DNA from 4 places in the Serratia plymuthica genome. Region 3 is predicted to be linked to each of the others. Evidence: predicted binding sites of a transcription regulator. Region 3 holds the regulator's gene; each other region holds the start of a gene.

Region 1 (4,216 bases), 970 kb from region 3:
TTCAACGTGCCCTTTTACGGCATCAATGCCGGCCAGACGATCTCTGAAGGCGTATTGACCCAGACCCTGAACATTGCTCTGCTGGCATCGTTGAAGGGGACCATCGAGTGCGTGACCGCGTTCTCGGAAACCGACTTCCGTGACGATATGCTGAAGATTGATGTGCCTACGCTGGTGATCCACGGCAGCAACGATCAAATCGTTCCGATTGACGTCACCGGTAAAGTGGCCGCTGAAACGATCCCCGGCGCCGAACTGAAGGTGTATGACAATGCGCCTCACGGCTTCGCCGTAACGCATCAGGACCGGTTAAACGACGATCTCCTGGCGTTTTTACAGGCTCGCTAAGCAAAATGGCTCATGTGCAGGGAGCGCTGTATGCCTGCACATGAGCCGATTTGTCAGGATGCTTTGGACTTGCTGAGATTCAAGCGCTCGGCATGACGCACCAAATCCGCAAGAGAACGCACCTGCATTTTATCCATCACCCGGCGACGATGTACCTTGACCGTAATTTCACTGACGCCCAGTTCTGCGGCAATCTGTTTATTCATCAAGCCCTTAATCGTCAGCTCCAGCACTTCCTGTTCGCGCGGCGTCAGCGTGAGGTGCCGCTGTTTCAGTTCGTAATGCTCACGCAGCTGATCTGAATTCTCCGTTGCCAGACTGAGGGCTTCCTCTACCGCCTTCAGCAGATCGTCGGAAGCGACGGGTTTGGTCAAAAACTCATGCGCACCGGCTTTCATCGCCTGCACCGACAGCGGAATGGTGCCGTAGCCGGTAAGGAAGATCACCGGCATTTCCCGGCCGTTCGCTTTCAGCGCATCGGTTACCGCAAAACCATCTCCGCTCGGCATGCGCATATCAAGAATGATACAGCCGGGTATGGCGGGAAAGGCGTGTGAAAGAAAGGCCTCTGCGCAGTCAAAATCAACGGCACTGTAGCCGGCAGAGTGTAACAGCCTGACAATAGATTGCCTGACCGAATGGTCATCATCGACGACATAAACGACATGTTCCATAGTTTGCCTCTGCAATTACGCCCTGAAACCGGGCATGTAAAGGGACCTCACGCAGCCGGCCCGTTCTTCGGCCGGCAAATGCGATTATGCTACCCCCCTAATTAACCCGATCCGGATGTCAAAATGAAGACATGGCGGGGGATAATCAGGCTGCTCTGCGCCCGCAGGCCATTCAGGCTGGGGGGTAAACCTCAATGAAAAAGATAAAGACTTGTAGTTTAGACGATGAACACAGAGCGATCATATCAGTGCGAAGATCTGCTCATCGGTAAGCAGACCGGCTGAAATGATAGGCGAATCGAGAATAAATTGATCATTTTTTCGTGAAAAATCATACCATTATAGCTATGACAGACTCTTGCAGTAAAGGTGTTTACTTATGCCTGAGGGTGAAAATGCAGATCGGCCGTCTGCCAGCCCGGGCAGCTAAATTTCCCACGGCATCAACCGGTTCCCGGGATCCTCAGCTAAACCACTTGAACGCGATAAATCCTTTGCGATACTGTATAAAAACACAGTTAATCAGGGTTGTTCATTATGTTGCTCATTTCCCCTTCCGAAGACAATAAAACCACGCCGGCATTGCCGCTGTTTGCCGATCCCGTGGCTTGCGGTTTCCCTTCTCCGGCGCAGGATTATGTGGAGGCCCGGCTGGATATCGGCAAACTGCTGGTGCGGCACCCCAACGCCACTTACTTTGTGCGTGCCAGCGGCGATTCGATGGTCGACGGCAACATCAAAGATGGCGATCTGCTGATCGTCGACAGTTCACTGCGGGCGGAGCACGGTAACATTGTCATCGCCGCCATCGACGGCGAGTTCACGGTGAAGAAGCTGCAGCGCCATCCCGATCTGCGGCTGTTGCCGATGAACCCGGCCTATCCGCCGATCGTCTTCGGTGACGAAGACGCGCTGGAGATCTTCGGCGTGGTCACCTTTATTGTCTATGCTGCGGTGTGAGGGCGGGGTGAACCCGCCAAGAGTGTTGCGCGGGTAAGATTGGCGTTGAAGAGACATCTTTGGCCATCCGGGCAGTCATTCTGATGATGAAACGTGGCTTTATTTTATTTTTTGATGGCGGTGCTACGTACTTATGTTTATCGAATAACAATTATTTATCGAATAACAATGGAATCGAAAAAACATTGCGTTAATTTATCGGGAACATGAATTTCTCGTGTCCATTTTAATACAGTGCCTTTTTCTTCTGGCGAGACATCGCCACCCCAAACATCGATAAATTTATTGTTTTTAAAGAAAAATATGCCTGGATCGGAGATTTCTGTTGCGGCATAAATGGCAAGCCATCCGTCGTCGGCCAACACCTGAGATACTTCTATTGTGTTTGCTTTTATTTTTGTGGTGAGCGATTTTTGCACCAATTCTCGATAGAAGCCCATATTTTCGGTATTGATGTCTTTCTTTAAAGCCCCGCAATCTTGAGAGGATATTGCCATTTTCGCCATGAAAAATAATGACAGGGTTAATGTCAATGCGCTTTTATTCATATGAATATCTCTGGCTTAATAAAAGATGAGTATGATTATAGATTATGCTGGTTAATTGAAGCGAATGTTTTTTAATGCATTGATAATTATCATTAAAATGTTATTTTTGTGATGAGCGAGCCAGTTCTTCTTGCGACGCGGTGGGGGAGGAAAAATCTATCGGAAATTAAAGGGCGAAAGGGAAGGCGGCAGCATATTCTGGGCCGGGTTGCAGGCCGACGTTACCTGCGGAAGCCTTAAAAAAGCGTATTGTATTTAGATGTTCAATCCATGATGAGGTTTGTAATTGATTTTCAATTGGTTATGCAATCCAATCTTCGGTTTTATCTGAAGCGAACGCATACGACAGCACATTCATAAATCATCTGCTAGGTTTAATGGAATTAAAAACCTCCACGGATCTCTCGAACTCAAGGGGACTGTTGAGATGGTTGACTCCAGGGCTCGTTGGTAGGTTGCTAGCTATCTTATAATTAAAAACTATGGGTAGAGGTGATAGGCATGGTGCAGTTGGTCATGATTTTACTGGGGGTGGATTATTTGCGTAACCGCTGGCGAGGGTTGATGATTGCCGGTGGGTTAGGTGTGTTGGCCGGCTTAATCGTCTTCATCGATGCGTTGGATAACGCGCTTTATTTCCCCTTGGATCCTTTTGCTTTTCTCTTGTTGGTCGAAGGCCTGGCAACGTTGATGGTCGCGCATACCGGCATCGGTGGGCAACGTACCTTGCGTTACGTAAAAGGAGGGGCATTTTCACTGGCCGCGTTATTGATCTTGAGCGGGCATCATCATGGTCATTTCATTTTATCGATGATTTTTGGCATTTTGTTTTTGGCCGACGGGTTATTGCAAATCGTCTCGGCCGGCGTGGTACGCTATAAAAACTGGAGGTTTGTGGTCGCCGGCGGTGTAATAGAAGTCATGTTAGCCATTTTCTTCTTTCAACCCTATCCGACTCATTATGTCGGCACTGTACCTTATTGTTTAGGTCTGGGATTGATATTTGGCGGGTGGAATATGGTGATGCTGGCGATGCGCGTCAAAAAACTGGAGGTCAATCCCGCGGTTTTGGGCAATACGGCGGCGGAGGAAGCCAGCAGCGCAGAAACGACGCCGTTGGTCACTGAATGGGACGGCCCCCCGGCTGCGGATGAACCTGCACTGACCATACATGTCTGGACCCCCGTGGGATCCTCGAAGAGCGCAGTCGTGCCTCATCCTGTCATTAATCGTTATATTGCTGCGGTGGATAAAAATGGGGTGATTTCCACCGGCCATGCTGCGCTGGAATCTCCGGAGGGCGTCTATATCAGCCTGTATCCGGCAGTCGATATTGATCGGTCGCCCGATCAATTTACCCGCTTGCTGCGGGCAACGGCAGACAATAATGTCGAAGGGCAATTTCAACCGGATTATGCGACTGAATCCGGTAAATGGTGCCCGTCAACCGTACGGGTGCGGATCAGGAACTACGATGCCGAACGTTTGAAGCGATTCTGGGAGGTTTACCAGGCAGACAACACCTATAACCTTACGCATCGTAACTGCTCAAGCAGTGTGGCGCGAGGGCTGGAGGCGGCACTGGAAGGCGTGGTGGGCAAGATATGGGGGCAGCGTGGGCATTGGTGGGCGTTAAGTAAAATTCTCACGACGCCGGAGTTATGGGTGGCGGTGCAAATACGCAAA
Region 2 (4,216 bases), 2.4 Mb from region 3:
CCTCGGCAAAGACGAAAAGTAACCTGCCCAGCAAGAAAAGGGCCGTTGTTGTAAAATTCAACGCCTATAGACGAAAAAAAACCCCGCATCGCGGGGTTTTTTACTAAGCAGTGGTAACTTAAGCCTGTGGCTGAGTTACAACGTCTTTGATACCTTTAACTTCGATCTCTACGCGACGATCTGGGGCCAGGCAAGCGATCTGAGCTTTAGTAGCACGGCCAGCTTTGTAGCCACAGGTGTTGCCAGTGACGGAATCAGCTTCGCCCATACCACGTGCAGAGATTTTGTCTGACGGGATGCCTTTAGAAACCAGGTAATCAACAACGCTTTGTGCGCGTTTTTCAGACAGTTTCTGGTTGTACTGGTCAGAACCAACTGCGTCGGTGTAACCCAGAACTACAACAGAACCGTCTTTAGGATCCATGGAGCTCAGCTGAGTGTACAGCTGGTCCAGAGCCTGTTGACCTTCTGGCTTCAGAGTTGCTTTGTTGAAGTTGAACAGCACGTCAGACTTCAGAGTGAAACGCTTGGTTTCAACAACTGGAGCCGGAGCTGGTGCTGGAGCAACTGGAGCAACAACATCATCCTGACCGAAACGGTAAGAAACACCCAGGCTCAGCATGGTGTTGTCTGGACGTGCGCCGACAGTACCTGCATCACCGATGTTGCTAACGAACTGGTAGTCCAGGCGAGTAGCCCAGTTTTTGGTCAGTGCGTATTCAACACCCACTGCAGCCAGCGGAGAAACGCCGGTATCGTGGTCGCTCAGACGAGTGCCATTGCCGTAGTTAGCTTTGGAGTCTGCACGCCATACCATACCACCCAGACGAGTGTAGATGTCCAGATCGTCAGCAATTGGGTAGCTCAGTTTAGCTGCCAGTTGAACGCCTTGTGCTTTGAAAGCACCGTTGTTCACGCTGCCTTTGTAAGGCATACGGCCAAGCCAGTCATAGCCCAGCTCGAAGCCCAGGTATTGGTTCGCCTGGTAACCCAGGAACGCGCCAGCACCCAGTTGATCTTTATGGTTCGGACCATTGCCGATACCATTCTGGTAACCGTTGCCGTAGAAACCAGTGTCATGGTACTGGGACCAGCCCAGTTTAGCACCGGTGTACCAGGTATTATCTTTTGGGGCGGCTTGCGCTACGGTAGCGAAACCAGCCAGTGCCACTGCTAATGCGATAGCTGTCTTTTTCATTTTGCGCCTCGTTATCATCCAAATAGGCAATGAGCTTTAAAGCTGTTTTAAGCCCTTGGTTAAATTCCTTCGCCAAGGTTTGAGCCCTCGTTTGTTACTCGGCCAGTTTTTCTGGCGTTATAGAGCAACCTTGGCGATGTAAAGTCTACAACGTGGCGCGAAAGTTACAAGTGTGATGTGATAAAGCTCTAAAAAAAAACGCAGAATCGTACATATTTACTAACACTAACCGATAAAAAATGGGGCAATTTAGTCTGTATTTTTTCGTGCGGAACCGCGGCAGGACTCGCTTTGCATCTGATCCACCAAAGGTTCCCTCCCAGAGAGATAAAAATGATGGGAAAAATCCTAAATTTACTTAATGATACAAAGAAGAGTGAATTTTTAGCGTGGAACACTGTCCCTGAGTCGGGTTTATGTCACGTTGCGGGCGCATAATGAACCCATAAGCGTTACCCAATTCTGCAGCGCGTCTTAATTTTAGCCGATCTTCTTCCGTAAGATCGGGCAACCATCCGAGAACTACACTGTAATTACCCGTCAAAAGTGCTTTTTCCATCGCTTCAACTGTGGCAAGCGGAGCAATTTGGCTCAGTTGCACCACTTTGTTGACAGGCAAACCGGACTGCTGTAACCACAATCTACTTAGTTTCTGTTGCGGGGTTAACCATAACAACCAGCGCGATTGTCTGCCTAACTGTTGCAACAGGGGCAGCAGTAGTTGTGCCACCGCGGGTTGATGCTCGTTGTAAACAAGTTCACTGATAAGGCCATTTTCTTTACCGGCATCCGTGTTTTTCGCAGCATTGTTCACCGCAAAAGAGGTGTGGCTGAAATGGGGTTTGTAGAGTGATTGAGTACGCATAAAGTATCCCGCCCGTAGTGTCACTGTATGTTTATACAGTATATCTAACGATGAGTAAGATCAACCCAAATTTTCGTAGTACCTCGCATAATTGCGATTATTTTTTATACGTACTGCTTTTATGATTGGCAGGACTGCGGATAGTGCGTATTTTTCTAATTACTTGTTCACGTTACTTTTATTTCATTGATGTGAGAAATAGTACAATTAGAACCTACACAAGGAGACGTTCTATGAAAGGGATATCAACAGAAAGAGTCAAACAGGCCAAAGCGTGCTTCTGCGCATTAGGGAACATTACTACACGCTCGCAGTTTGGCGGTTATGGGCTGCTGGCTGATGGCGTTATGTTTGGGGTGATAGCGGAAGGCGAGCTGTATCTTCGTGCGACGGATAGCCTGGAGCCTGCTTTTCGCGCCCGCGGAATGGTCAATATGGTTTACTCCAAACGGGGCGTACCAATCACCCTGCGTTATTATTGGGTCAATGAGTTGCTGTGGCGGGAAGGGGATGAGCTTATTGGGTTGGCGCGGCAAGCCATCATGGAGGCCTGCCTGGAGCTTCAGGTCAAAACGGATACTCATGGGCGGCTGAAAACGTTGCCGAACATCGATATTAACATGGAGCGTTTACTGTGGCGTGCCGGCATTCGCAACGTTTATGACTTGCGCTTGAATGGCGCCAAGCGCAGCTATCTCCGGCTGTTGCAACAGCAACGCAATTTAGGATTGCGGGTGCTGCTTTCGTTAGCTGGGGCGATTGCCGGTTATCACCATGCCGCTTTGCCCCTGGCCCTGCGCAATGAGCTAACCCAGTGGTTTGAACAGACAATGACTCTGCTTAACCATGGCCACACTCCAGGAATCAGGGGGGTGATGAAAAATCTCGCGTGATTATGCCGATTTAGCTATCTGCGTTTTTAGCGTCATGAGTTCCGGCAGCAGTTCAATGACCAGGCCTATCTGCTGCAATACCAGTTGCTCTTTGCTTTCTGGTTCTGGAGCCCCGAGTTGGATACGCTCAGTCAGGTTTTCTAACGCCTGAGCGATGCGGAGGCCGTCTTGCTCTTCCTGATGCAGGGCACCATCGACATAGCATACGGCATCGTTCAGCAACGCCAGCGTGGCGGGATTGTTTATACGTTCACGGTGTGCACCCAATGCGGAGATATAACTCAACAAGGTGTGGTTCAGGCATAGCAGGCGAAAAGCGGCATCCTGAACCACTTTATCGGCCTTGGGGTCGGCCGACATGTTTGAAATCACCGAGGCCAACTCTGCGTCGCTGTTGTGCGCATCCCGACGGGCGATACGGTACGGTAGACCATTATCTTTACCCTGATGGTATTGCACCAAAATCGCATCCAGATAGCGGCAGTTGGCGTTCAATGTTTTGTTCACCACGGCCGGCAATTGGCGGAATTTCCAATCTGGCCAGATAAAACTGACTGCTGCCCAAGCGATGGCGCATCCCAAAAGGGTGTCGTAAACGCGTGGTGCAGCCACTTCAAAGCCTTCACCCAGCAGGTTAAAACAGAGCAGTACCAGCAAGGTGATAAACATGGTCGCGTGCGCGTACTGAACGGTGCGAAAAGCAAAAAACAGGACGCCGGCAATGACGATCAACACCATCTGGCCTTCCTGTGAAGGCACAAAATAGAGGATCGGCAGGCCGATAAGAATGCCGGCAAGCGTACCGATAATACGCAGCGCTAGTCTGCGGCGGGTGGCATTGTAATTTGGCTGGCAAACAAACAGGCTGGTCAGCAGGATCCAGTAACCGTGTTGCATGCCGGTAAATTGGATGAAAGCATACCCGATACACAGCACCACCGACATGCGAATGGCATGGCGGAATAAGGCTGACTGGGGTGTCAAATGGCGACTAATCCGTAGGCGGATGTCGCTCCACCCTGTAAGCCGGTCATCTGACAGGCTGTTCTCTTCCGTCTGACCGTCGGCCAGCGCCTGTTCGGATTCGATATTTGCCAACTGTGCGTCAATCGCCCGCAAGTTTTTCAACAGGTGCGACAGTGCTTTGGTCAGCTCACTATTTTCCGGGGTGACGGCAACACGAGCCAAAGCTTCATCAATGCGGCTGAAGGCCGGCTCAAAACGCAGGTTGTGCTGGTATTTTTGCCGCAGTAGGATCGA
Region 3 (4,216 bases):
ATTGCGGCGAGCACGATCACAGTATCGCCATCAAGAAGAAATAAATGACGCGGGGTGGGTCAGGCACTTCCCTGTACCTGTGGCCGTGGCGTTAAGGGGATGAAAAACGCCAGGCCGGCTACGGTCGCTTACGGCCACCGTCCGCTGTGGCCCTGCTCGCTACCAGCGATACTTGTTGTGGTCTTCCCAGGATTTAACTTCTTTCTCGGCCGCCTCTTTCTGGTAGCCATAACGTTCCTGGATTTTACCGACAAGCTGTTCGCGTTTCCCTTCAATGACCGTCAAATCGTCATCGGTCAGCTTGCCCCATTGTTCCTTCACTTTTCCTTTAAACTGTTTCCAGTTACCGTCGGCTTGATCTTTGTTCATAGTCTCTCCGTTAACCTGTGCTAAATCAGTTTGACACTGTGCTGACAGGGCGTCTAACCCAGCAATTTTTATGGTCTATTACCGCTAACCAAAGGGATGCCACCCCCCATTAATTTAGCCAGCAACATGATTAAGTGTAGACGCAGATAACGAAAAAATAATAAAAACCAGAATAAAAATCCATTAACAAACATTTAAACAGAAAAATACGCCAACAAACAAAGCACTACCCGAATGGAGCGGCGCTTCGAAATATGTAAGCAAATACAAATAAAAACATAAGATAAATTACTTAATAGTCGGTAAGGCTCACTGGCTTATCACAGCGTAAACCAGGTGCCGTGCAGCCGGTGACGGTGCCAGAACCAGCCCAGCGCAATGCCCCGCAGCGACAGAAACACCGCCAGCGCCAGCCATAATCCGTGGTTGCCTAATACAGGGACGGTAAACAACGTCAGGCCGAAACCGACGGCCGCCACCGCCATGCTGTTGCGCATTTCTGCGCCGCGGGTAGCGCCAATAAACATGCCATCCAGCAGATAGCACCACACTCCCACCAACGGCAGCACCACCTGCCACGGCAGATAATGGCTCGCCAGCGTACGCAGTTCCGGTAAAGAGGTTAGCGCTGCCACGATATGCTGCCCGGCAAAGGCATACACCACCCCAAAAGCCAACGCCACCAGACAAGCCTGGCGACATGCCGCGCGCCACACCTTGTGCAGTTGGCTGTCGTCGCGGGCGCCATAGGCATGACCGGAATGCGCCTCTACCGCGTAGGCAAAACCGTCGAGCGCGTAGGCAGTGAAAGTCAGTAAATTCATCAGCACTGCGTTTACCGCCACCACGTCGCCGCCGAGCCGGGCGCCGAAGATGGTCAGCGAAGCAAAACACAATTGCAGCAACAATGAACGCAACATAATGTCGCGATTCAGCGCCAACAGGCGCCGCAGATTACCGCGCCAGGCCTGGCGCAGCATCGGCGCTGAAATACCGCGTACGCGCATCACCCGCCAGGCAAGCCATAGCCCCAGCAACAACGTGGCATATTCAGAGATGGCGGTGGCTATCGCCGCCCCCTGCACGTTCCAGCCCAACCCCACCACCAGCCAGATATCCAGTAAGATATTCAGCAGATTGCCGATAATCAGCAAGATCACCGGCGCACGCACGTATTGCACCCCAAGCAGCCAGCCCAGAATCACCATATTGGCCAGCGCTGCCGGCGCGCTTAACCAGCGGATCTCGAGGAAAAGCCGCGCCTGCTCCAGCACCGCGCCATCGCCGCCCACGATCTGCAACGCCATGCCGATCAACGGATGCCGCAGCAGCACAATCGCCAGCCCGGCCAATACCGCCATCAGCAGCGGCTGCATAAAAGCGCGCGCCAGTGCCGGCGGATCCTGCGCACCGAGCGCCTGCGCCGCCAGCCCGGTAGTGCTCATGCGCAGGAACAGCAGCAGCATAAACAGGAAGCTGGTAGCCATGGCGCCAATCGCAACGCCGCCCAGATAGGTAGAACTGTCCAGGTGGCCAATCACCGCCGTATCCACCAACCCCAGCAGCGGGACGGTAATATTGGAAAAGATCATGGGCAACGCAAGGCGCCATAGGGCTTTATCAGTATCGCTGGTGAAGGCAGAAAGCAGGCGCATAGTGAAATGTTCCCGTGGATACCCTTCATCTTTCAAGGTGCAGATGTGTTGGCTACGCGCGATCACCCCGGTCACTTACTTGAGTAAGCTCCTGCGGATTCTCTCGCTGGACGCCTTCCCGCGCCTTGAAATCTATTGGGTATTACATTGAAATCAGAAATGATATCGCCCCAGAGCTGGGGCGATTTAAATCAGGGGACGACGTTCAGGCGGGTGGGTTAAATCCAGTCGCCATTGCGGATCACGCCGACCGCCAAGCCTTCAATGGTGAAATTCTGCTGACGCAGATCGACCACGATAGGCTGGAATTCGCTGTTTTCCGGCAGCAGTTCAACCACATTGCCGTGCTTTTTCAGACGTTTGACCGTCACTTCGTCTTCAATACGCGCCACAACCACCTGGCCGTTACGCACGTCCTGGGTTTTATGCACCGCCAGCAGATCGCCGTCGAGAATGCCGATATCACGCATCGACATGCCGTTGACCCGCAGCAGGAAATCCGCGCTCGGTTTGAACAGGGAAGGATCCACCTTATAGTGCCCTTCGATATGCTGCTGCGCCAGCAGCGGTTCACCGGCGGCCACGCGGCCAATGAGCGGCAAACCTTCTTCATCTTCCATCAACAGGCGAATACCGCGTGAAGCGCCGGAGACGATCTCGATCACGCCCTTGCGCGCCAGCGCTTTCAGATGTTCTTCTGCAGCATTTGGCGAACGGAACCCCAGACGCATGGCGATCTCGGCGCGCGTTGGCGGCATGCCAGTTGACGAAATATGATCGCGAATCAGATCATAGACTTCTTGTTGTCTGGTAGTTAATGCTTTCATTCCGCCCCCTGTTTGTTTATACAGTCTTGCTGTGAGTATATACAGGTAAGCGCGGCTTGGGAACCGAAGAATGAATAAAAATCAGGGATTAGCGTCCCCGCCGCAATGAAGCATTCCACTCAGACAAAGTGCTGCCACAGTACAGAACCCCAGACAAACAGCGCCAGTACGATCGTCAGCGTTACCGCCGCCGACCCCATATCTTTCGCGCGGCCGGAAAGCTCGTGGTGTTCCGTACCCACCCTGTCGACAATGGCTTCAATCGCGCTGTTCAGCATCTCGACGATCACGACCAACAGTACCGATCCGATCAGTAAAATGCGCGCTATCGCACCCACATCCAGCCAGATCGCCAGTATGATAGCCAGCACGGTCGCCACCAGTTCCTGGCGGAAGGCGGCTTCGTGCTGCCAGGCAGCAGAAAAGCCTTTGTATGAGTAGCCGGCGGCTTTAATAATACGGGTCAGGCCGGTTGCTTGGTTTGCCATGTTTTTTAGTGCCTTTCACAGAGGTAAGTCATAATTATAGAGCTTGGGTCAGGAAACTCTCCCGGCTCCCGGTTTTCCAACACCACAGATCTGCTACCCGGTTTCTGGTATGCTTGCGGCGCATTGCTAACAAGAGGCTTCACGTTGTTATGTCAGGTTGGCGTAAAATTTATTATAAATTATTGAATTTACCACTCAAATTGTTGGTAAGAAGTAAGGTTATCCCTTCAGATCCGGTCACGGAGTTAGGGTTGGATCCCACACGACCGATTTTGTATGTTTTACCTTATAATTCCAAGGCGGATTTGCTGACGCTGCGCACCCAGTGCCTGGCGCAGGATTTGCCCGATCCCCTCAATCCGCTGGAGATAGACGGCACCGTACTGCCAAGCCACGTGTTTATCCACGACGGCCCGCGCGTATTCCGCTACTACACGCCGAAAGAAGAATCGGTAAAACTGTTTCACGACTATCTGGATCTGCACCGCAGCAATCCGGATCTCGATATTCAGATGCTGCCGGTTTCGGTGATGTTCGGCCGTTCTCCGGGCCGCGAAGGTCACGGCACGCCGCATCTGCGCTTGCTGAACGGCGTTCAGAAATTCTTCGCCGTGCTGTGGCTGGGCCGCGACAGCTTCGTGCGTTTCTCCAACACCGTTTCACTGCGCCGAATGGCGACCGAACACGGCACGGACAAAATTATCGCGCAGAAACTGGCGCGCGTGGCGCGCATGCATTTCTCGCGTCAACGTCTGGCCGCCGTCGGCCCGAGCCTGCCGGCCCGCCAGGATCTGTTCAATAAGCTGCTGGCCTCCAAAGCGATCGAAAAAGCGGTCGAAGACGAAGCGCGCAGCAAGAAAATTTCCCACGAAAAGGC
Region 4 (4,216 bases), 2.5 Mb from region 3:
AAGCTGTCGCGGCGGTGGATCAAATGAACTTCAGCGGCGATGTTGGACAAATACAGCGCTTCTTCCACGGCGGTATTGCCACCGCCGACGACCGCGACTTTTTGATTGCGGTAGAAGAAACCGTCGCAGGTGGCGCAGGCGGAAACGCCTTTGCCCTTGAAGGCGTCTTCAGAAGGCATGCCCAGGTAACGGGCGGAGGCGCCGGTGGCGATGATCAGCGCATCGCAGGTGTATTCACCGCTGTCGCCGAACAGGCGGAACGGACGGTTCTGCAGATCGACGCTGTTGATGTGATCGAACACGATCTCGGTCTGGAATTTTTCTGCGTGCTCGCGCATGCGCTCCATGAGTACCGGGCCGGTCAGACCTTCTGCGTCGCCCGGCCAGTTTTCCACTTCGGTCGTGGTGGTCAACTGACCACCTTGTTCCATACCGGTAATCAATACCGGGCTCAGGTTTGCGCGCGCTGCGTAAACCGCGGCGGTATAGCCGGCAGGGCCGGAACCCAGAATCAGTAGTTTGCTATGTTTAGCCGTGCCCATGAATACCCTCTTTTCCCACAATGCGGACAATGAAACCGATTGTAGGGAAAATGCAGCATTAAAAAAAGCATCAGCGGATGTTGTTAACGATTTGTTTGATAGCTATGCCCTATTAATTATTGTTTTGCTGACCAAGTGAGCGCAAACGCAGCAATTTAACTTATGGAAGCCGTTGCCGACGTTATGCGTGCATTCGACCTGAAACACTACCTTTACCGGGTTTAAGCCGTTTTGCGCTGCGGGATTTAAGCCAGCGATTCATAACTAAAAATGGGGGGCTAACTTTTCATGACGGCAGGTTCTTCTGATTTTGCTTCTTTTACTTTGACAATCCGCTGCGCATTTGCGAAAACATCATAGGAAGAAGAAATTATCCCCCTGCCGGCAGTAAATCGTACGTATTTGCGGCGGCGGTGCAGAGTTTTGCGCCATTGTTTAAGCAGACAGCAGCAGGTGAGGGGAACATAGCGTTAGCGAATGGCAATTTCCTTCTTGAAATGAACGTCATTTGAATACGTTGTGCAGGGTTGACAGACAGGCTGCACAACGATGAATGATGGTAGTGAAGCATATAACAGGCATCGGGTCTTCGCTTGGAACAAGCCCTTACACATTGACGTTGGCTAGGGTGTGGCAAGTGCAGGGAAGAAAATAAGAGAGACAATAATAATGGCAGACAATAAGAAACGCCCGGGTAAAGATCTCGACCGTATCGACCGCAATATCCTGAACGAGTTACAGAAGGATGGACGTATATCGAACGTTGAGCTTTCGAAGCGCGTGGGGTTATCCCCAACCCCATGTTTAGAACGCGTGCGCCGCCTCGAGCGCCAGGGTTTTATTCATGGCTATACCGCCTTGCTCAACCCGCATTATCTGGATGCATCTCTGCTGGTTTTCGTGGAAATCACGCTGAACCGCGGCGCGCCGGATGTGTTTGAGCAATTTAACTCAGCAGTTCAAAAACTTGAAGAAATTCAGGAGTGTCATCTGGTGTCCGGTGATTTCGACTATCTGTTGAAAACCCGCGTGCCGGATATGTCGGCTTACCGTAAGTTGCTCGGTGAAACCTTGCTGCGTCTGCCGGGGGTTAACGACACCCGTACCTACGTGGTCATGGAAGAAGTCAAACAGAGTAACCGTCTGGTTATCAAAACACGGTAAGGTGCAGGTGCAAAACCTGATTAAATTGGTTACACTCCTGTTTATTCATACAGTTTCGGCGCCGGGGAAGCTTCTCGGCGCTGTTGCTATGTCAGCTAACAGGAACCTGGAGAGCCTTTCTTGAGCCAGGAATATACAGAAGATAAAGAAGTTACCCTGAAAAAACTCAGCAGTGGCCGCCGTTTGCTTGAGGCTGTGTTGATCGTGGTAGCGATTTTTGCCATTTACCTCATGGCTGCCTTGGTCAGTTTCAATCCGTCTGACCCAAGCTGGTCGCAGACCGCGTGGCATGAGCCGATTCATAACCTGGGTGGTGGCGTCGGAGCCTGGATGGCCGACACACTGTTCTTCACTTTCGGGGTACTCGCTTACGCGATACCGCCGATCATGCTGGTTTTGTGCTGGGCGGCCTACCGTCAGCGCGACAGCGGCGATTACATCGACTATTTTGCGCTCTCGCTGCGCCTTATCGGCACGCTGGCGCTGGTGCTCACTTCGTGTGGCCTGGCGGCACTGAATGTCGACGATCTCTATTACTTCGCTTCCGGCGGCGTCATCGGCAGCTTGTTGAGCAACGCCATGCTGCCGTGGTTCAACGGTATTGGCGCAACGCTGACATTGTTGTGCGTATGGGCTGCAGGACTCACGCTGTTTACCGGCTGGTCCTGGCTGGTTATCGCCGAGAGAATCGGCGGCGTGGTGCTGGGTACGGCCACCTTCATGACCAACCGTTCACGTCGTGATGAGCGTTACCACGACGATGACGATCGTTACGTCGATGATGAACCGCAGCAGGCAGGGAAGGGCGCAGCGGTTGCTGTAGCCGCTTCTGCGGCAGCGGCCAACGCGGCGGAAGACGACGTGCTATTCTCAGCACCTTCGGTAACGGATGCCGCCAAAGCAGCGGCAGACGAGGCTGACGATCCTCTGCTCAACGGCTTGCGGGCTAACGACGATGCCGATGCGGCACCTGTCGCGCCGGCGGCCGTCAGCACGCCGGCAACGCCTGCTCCAGCGCCGATAGCGGCTCCGGTGGCGGCTCCTGCGGTAACGGCAGCGCCGGCGGCTCCAGCCTCGGTGAACCAACATCCGATGAGCGCTGCGGCGGAAAACACGGCGCCACCGCTGTATTCGTTTGAAATTCCTGAAGAGACGCCGGCGCCGAAAATGACGCGCCAGGCCGATCCTTACCGGGACGATGACGAACCCCGTTTGGGCAATTGGGACGCACCGGCCGTATCTCAGCCGCGCGATCGCTCTCCGTTTGATTTCTCTGCGGCTCAGCGCGACAGCGTTGACGTTGGCACGTCGACGGGTTTCAGTGCCGCTGAACCTGACATGACGCCATTTGGCAGCGTGAAACCGCAGGCGGAAGCCGCTGCTGCGGCTGCTGTCGGTGCCGTTGCCGCCAATACCTTTATGCCGGCCTTTACGGCCACCAGCGACGGCAACTCGCAGGTGAAACAGGGCATCGGCCCTGAATTGCCGCGGCCGAATCCGGTGCGTATTCCTACCCGGCGCGAGCTGGCTTCTTACGGCATCAAGCTGCCTTCGCAGCGCGTAGCCGAGCAGGAACAGCGTCCCCGCGACGATCAACCGCTGCAAACCGCGGAAAGCCATCAGCAAGATGAAGAAGCCTTGCAGGAAGCGGCGCTGCGTCAGGCGTTTGCCGAACAGCAAAGCCAGCGTTACGGCGAAGAGTATCCGCAGGATAATCAGGATGATGAACAGGCCCTGCAGGAAGCGGCGTTGCGTCAGGCGTTTGCCGAGCAACAGCAGGCTCGCTATGGCCAGCAGGAACCTGTGCAATCGGCGCCGATCGCCAATCCGGTAGATACCCGCAACGCGTTCAGCTTCTCGCCGATGGATGATTTGGTCGACGATAGCCCGAGTGAACCCTTGTTCACACTGTCGCCGCAGCTCGAAGAACGTATCGAGCAGCAAAGCGAACGTGAAGACGATGTCCCCTTTGGCCAGTTTGAGCCTGCTGCACCGGCTTATTCGCCGCAGTCTCAGGTTCCGGCGGCGCAGCCATACCAGCCGGCCGAACCTGCTTATCGGCAGCCCGCTCAGCCGGCTTATCAGCAGCCACCTCAGCAGCAGCCGGTAGCGCAGCAACCGTCAGCCTATCAGCAACCTGTGGCGCAACCGACGCCGGCCGCACCGCAGCAGCCGGCAATGGACAGCCTGATCCACCCGTTCCTGATGCGTAACGATCAACCGCTGCAAAAACCGACCACGCCGTTGCCGACGCTGGATCTGCTGACCGAAGCCCCGAAAGAGGTGGAGCCGGTGGACTCCTTCGCGCTGGAGCAAAAGGCGCGTTTGGTGGAAGCGAGTTTGGCCGACTACCGGGTGAAAGCCGACGTAGTGGATATTTTACCTGGCCCGGTTATTACCCGCTTTGAGCTGGACCTGGCGCCGGGGGTCAAGGCCGCGCGTATTTCCAACCTGTCGCGCGATCTGGCCCGCTCGCTGTCAACCTCGGCGGTGCGTGTGGTAGAGGTCAT

Evidence for each region. Region 3 encodes LexA, which represses DNA repair genes until DNA is damaged. Its sites were predicted from a motif close to TNCTGTATGTACATACAGNA; they were not measured.
Region 1: umuD (translesion error-prone DNA polymerase V autoproteolytic subunit) is a predicted target of LexA. The motif match lies at 1,523-1,542, and genes of this name have one in related genera.
Region 2: sulA (SOS-induced cell division inhibitor SulA) is a predicted target of LexA. The motif match lies at 2,085-2,104, and genes of this name have one in related genera.
Region 4: JK621_RS07130 (DNA translocase FtsK 4TM domain-containing protein) is a predicted target of LexA. The motif match lies at 1,742-1,761, and genes of this name have one in related genera.

Annotation. Positions count from the first base shown of each region.
Region 1 covers NZ_CP068771.1:2,998,580-3,002,795, reverse strand. The annotation lists gene JK621_RS13955 (alpha/beta fold hydrolase) at 1-348, shown strand, start outside; gene JK621_RS13950 (response regulator transcription factor) at 402-1,022, opposite strand; gene umuD (translesion error-prone DNA polymerase V autoproteolytic subunit) at 1,560-1,982, shown strand; gene JK621_RS13940 (hypothetical protein) at 2,138-2,530, opposite strand; gene JK621_RS13935 (HdeD family acid-resistance protein) at 3,032-4,216, shown strand, end outside.
Region 2 covers NZ_CP068771.1:1,579,304-1,583,519, forward strand. The annotation lists gene matP (macrodomain Ter protein MatP) at 1-22, shown strand, start outside; gene ompA (porin OmpA) at 119-1,198, opposite strand; gene sulA (SOS-induced cell division inhibitor SulA) at 1,557-2,063, opposite strand; gene JK621_RS07435 (TfoX/Sxy family DNA transformation protein) at 2,297-2,956, shown strand; gene yccS (YccS family putative transporter) at 2,957-4,216, opposite strand, start outside.
Region 3 covers NZ_CP068771.1:3,973,037-3,977,252, reverse strand. The annotation lists gene zur (zinc uptake transcriptional repressor Zur) at 1-44, shown strand, start outside; gene JK621_RS18555 (CsbD family protein) at 160-369, opposite strand; gene dinF (MATE family efflux transporter DinF) at 690-2,024, opposite strand; gene lexA (transcriptional repressor LexA) at 2,243-2,851, opposite strand; gene JK621_RS18540 (diacylglycerol kinase) at 2,971-3,339, opposite strand; gene plsB (glycerol-3-phosphate 1-O-acyltransferase PlsB) at 3,489-4,216, shown strand, end outside.
Region 4 covers NZ_CP068771.1:1,500,021-1,504,236, forward strand. The annotation lists gene trxB (thioredoxin-disulfide reductase) at 1-542, opposite strand, end outside; gene lrp (leucine-responsive transcriptional regulator Lrp) at 1,212-1,706, shown strand; gene JK621_RS07130 (DNA translocase FtsK 4TM domain-containing protein) at 1,827-4,216, shown strand, end outside.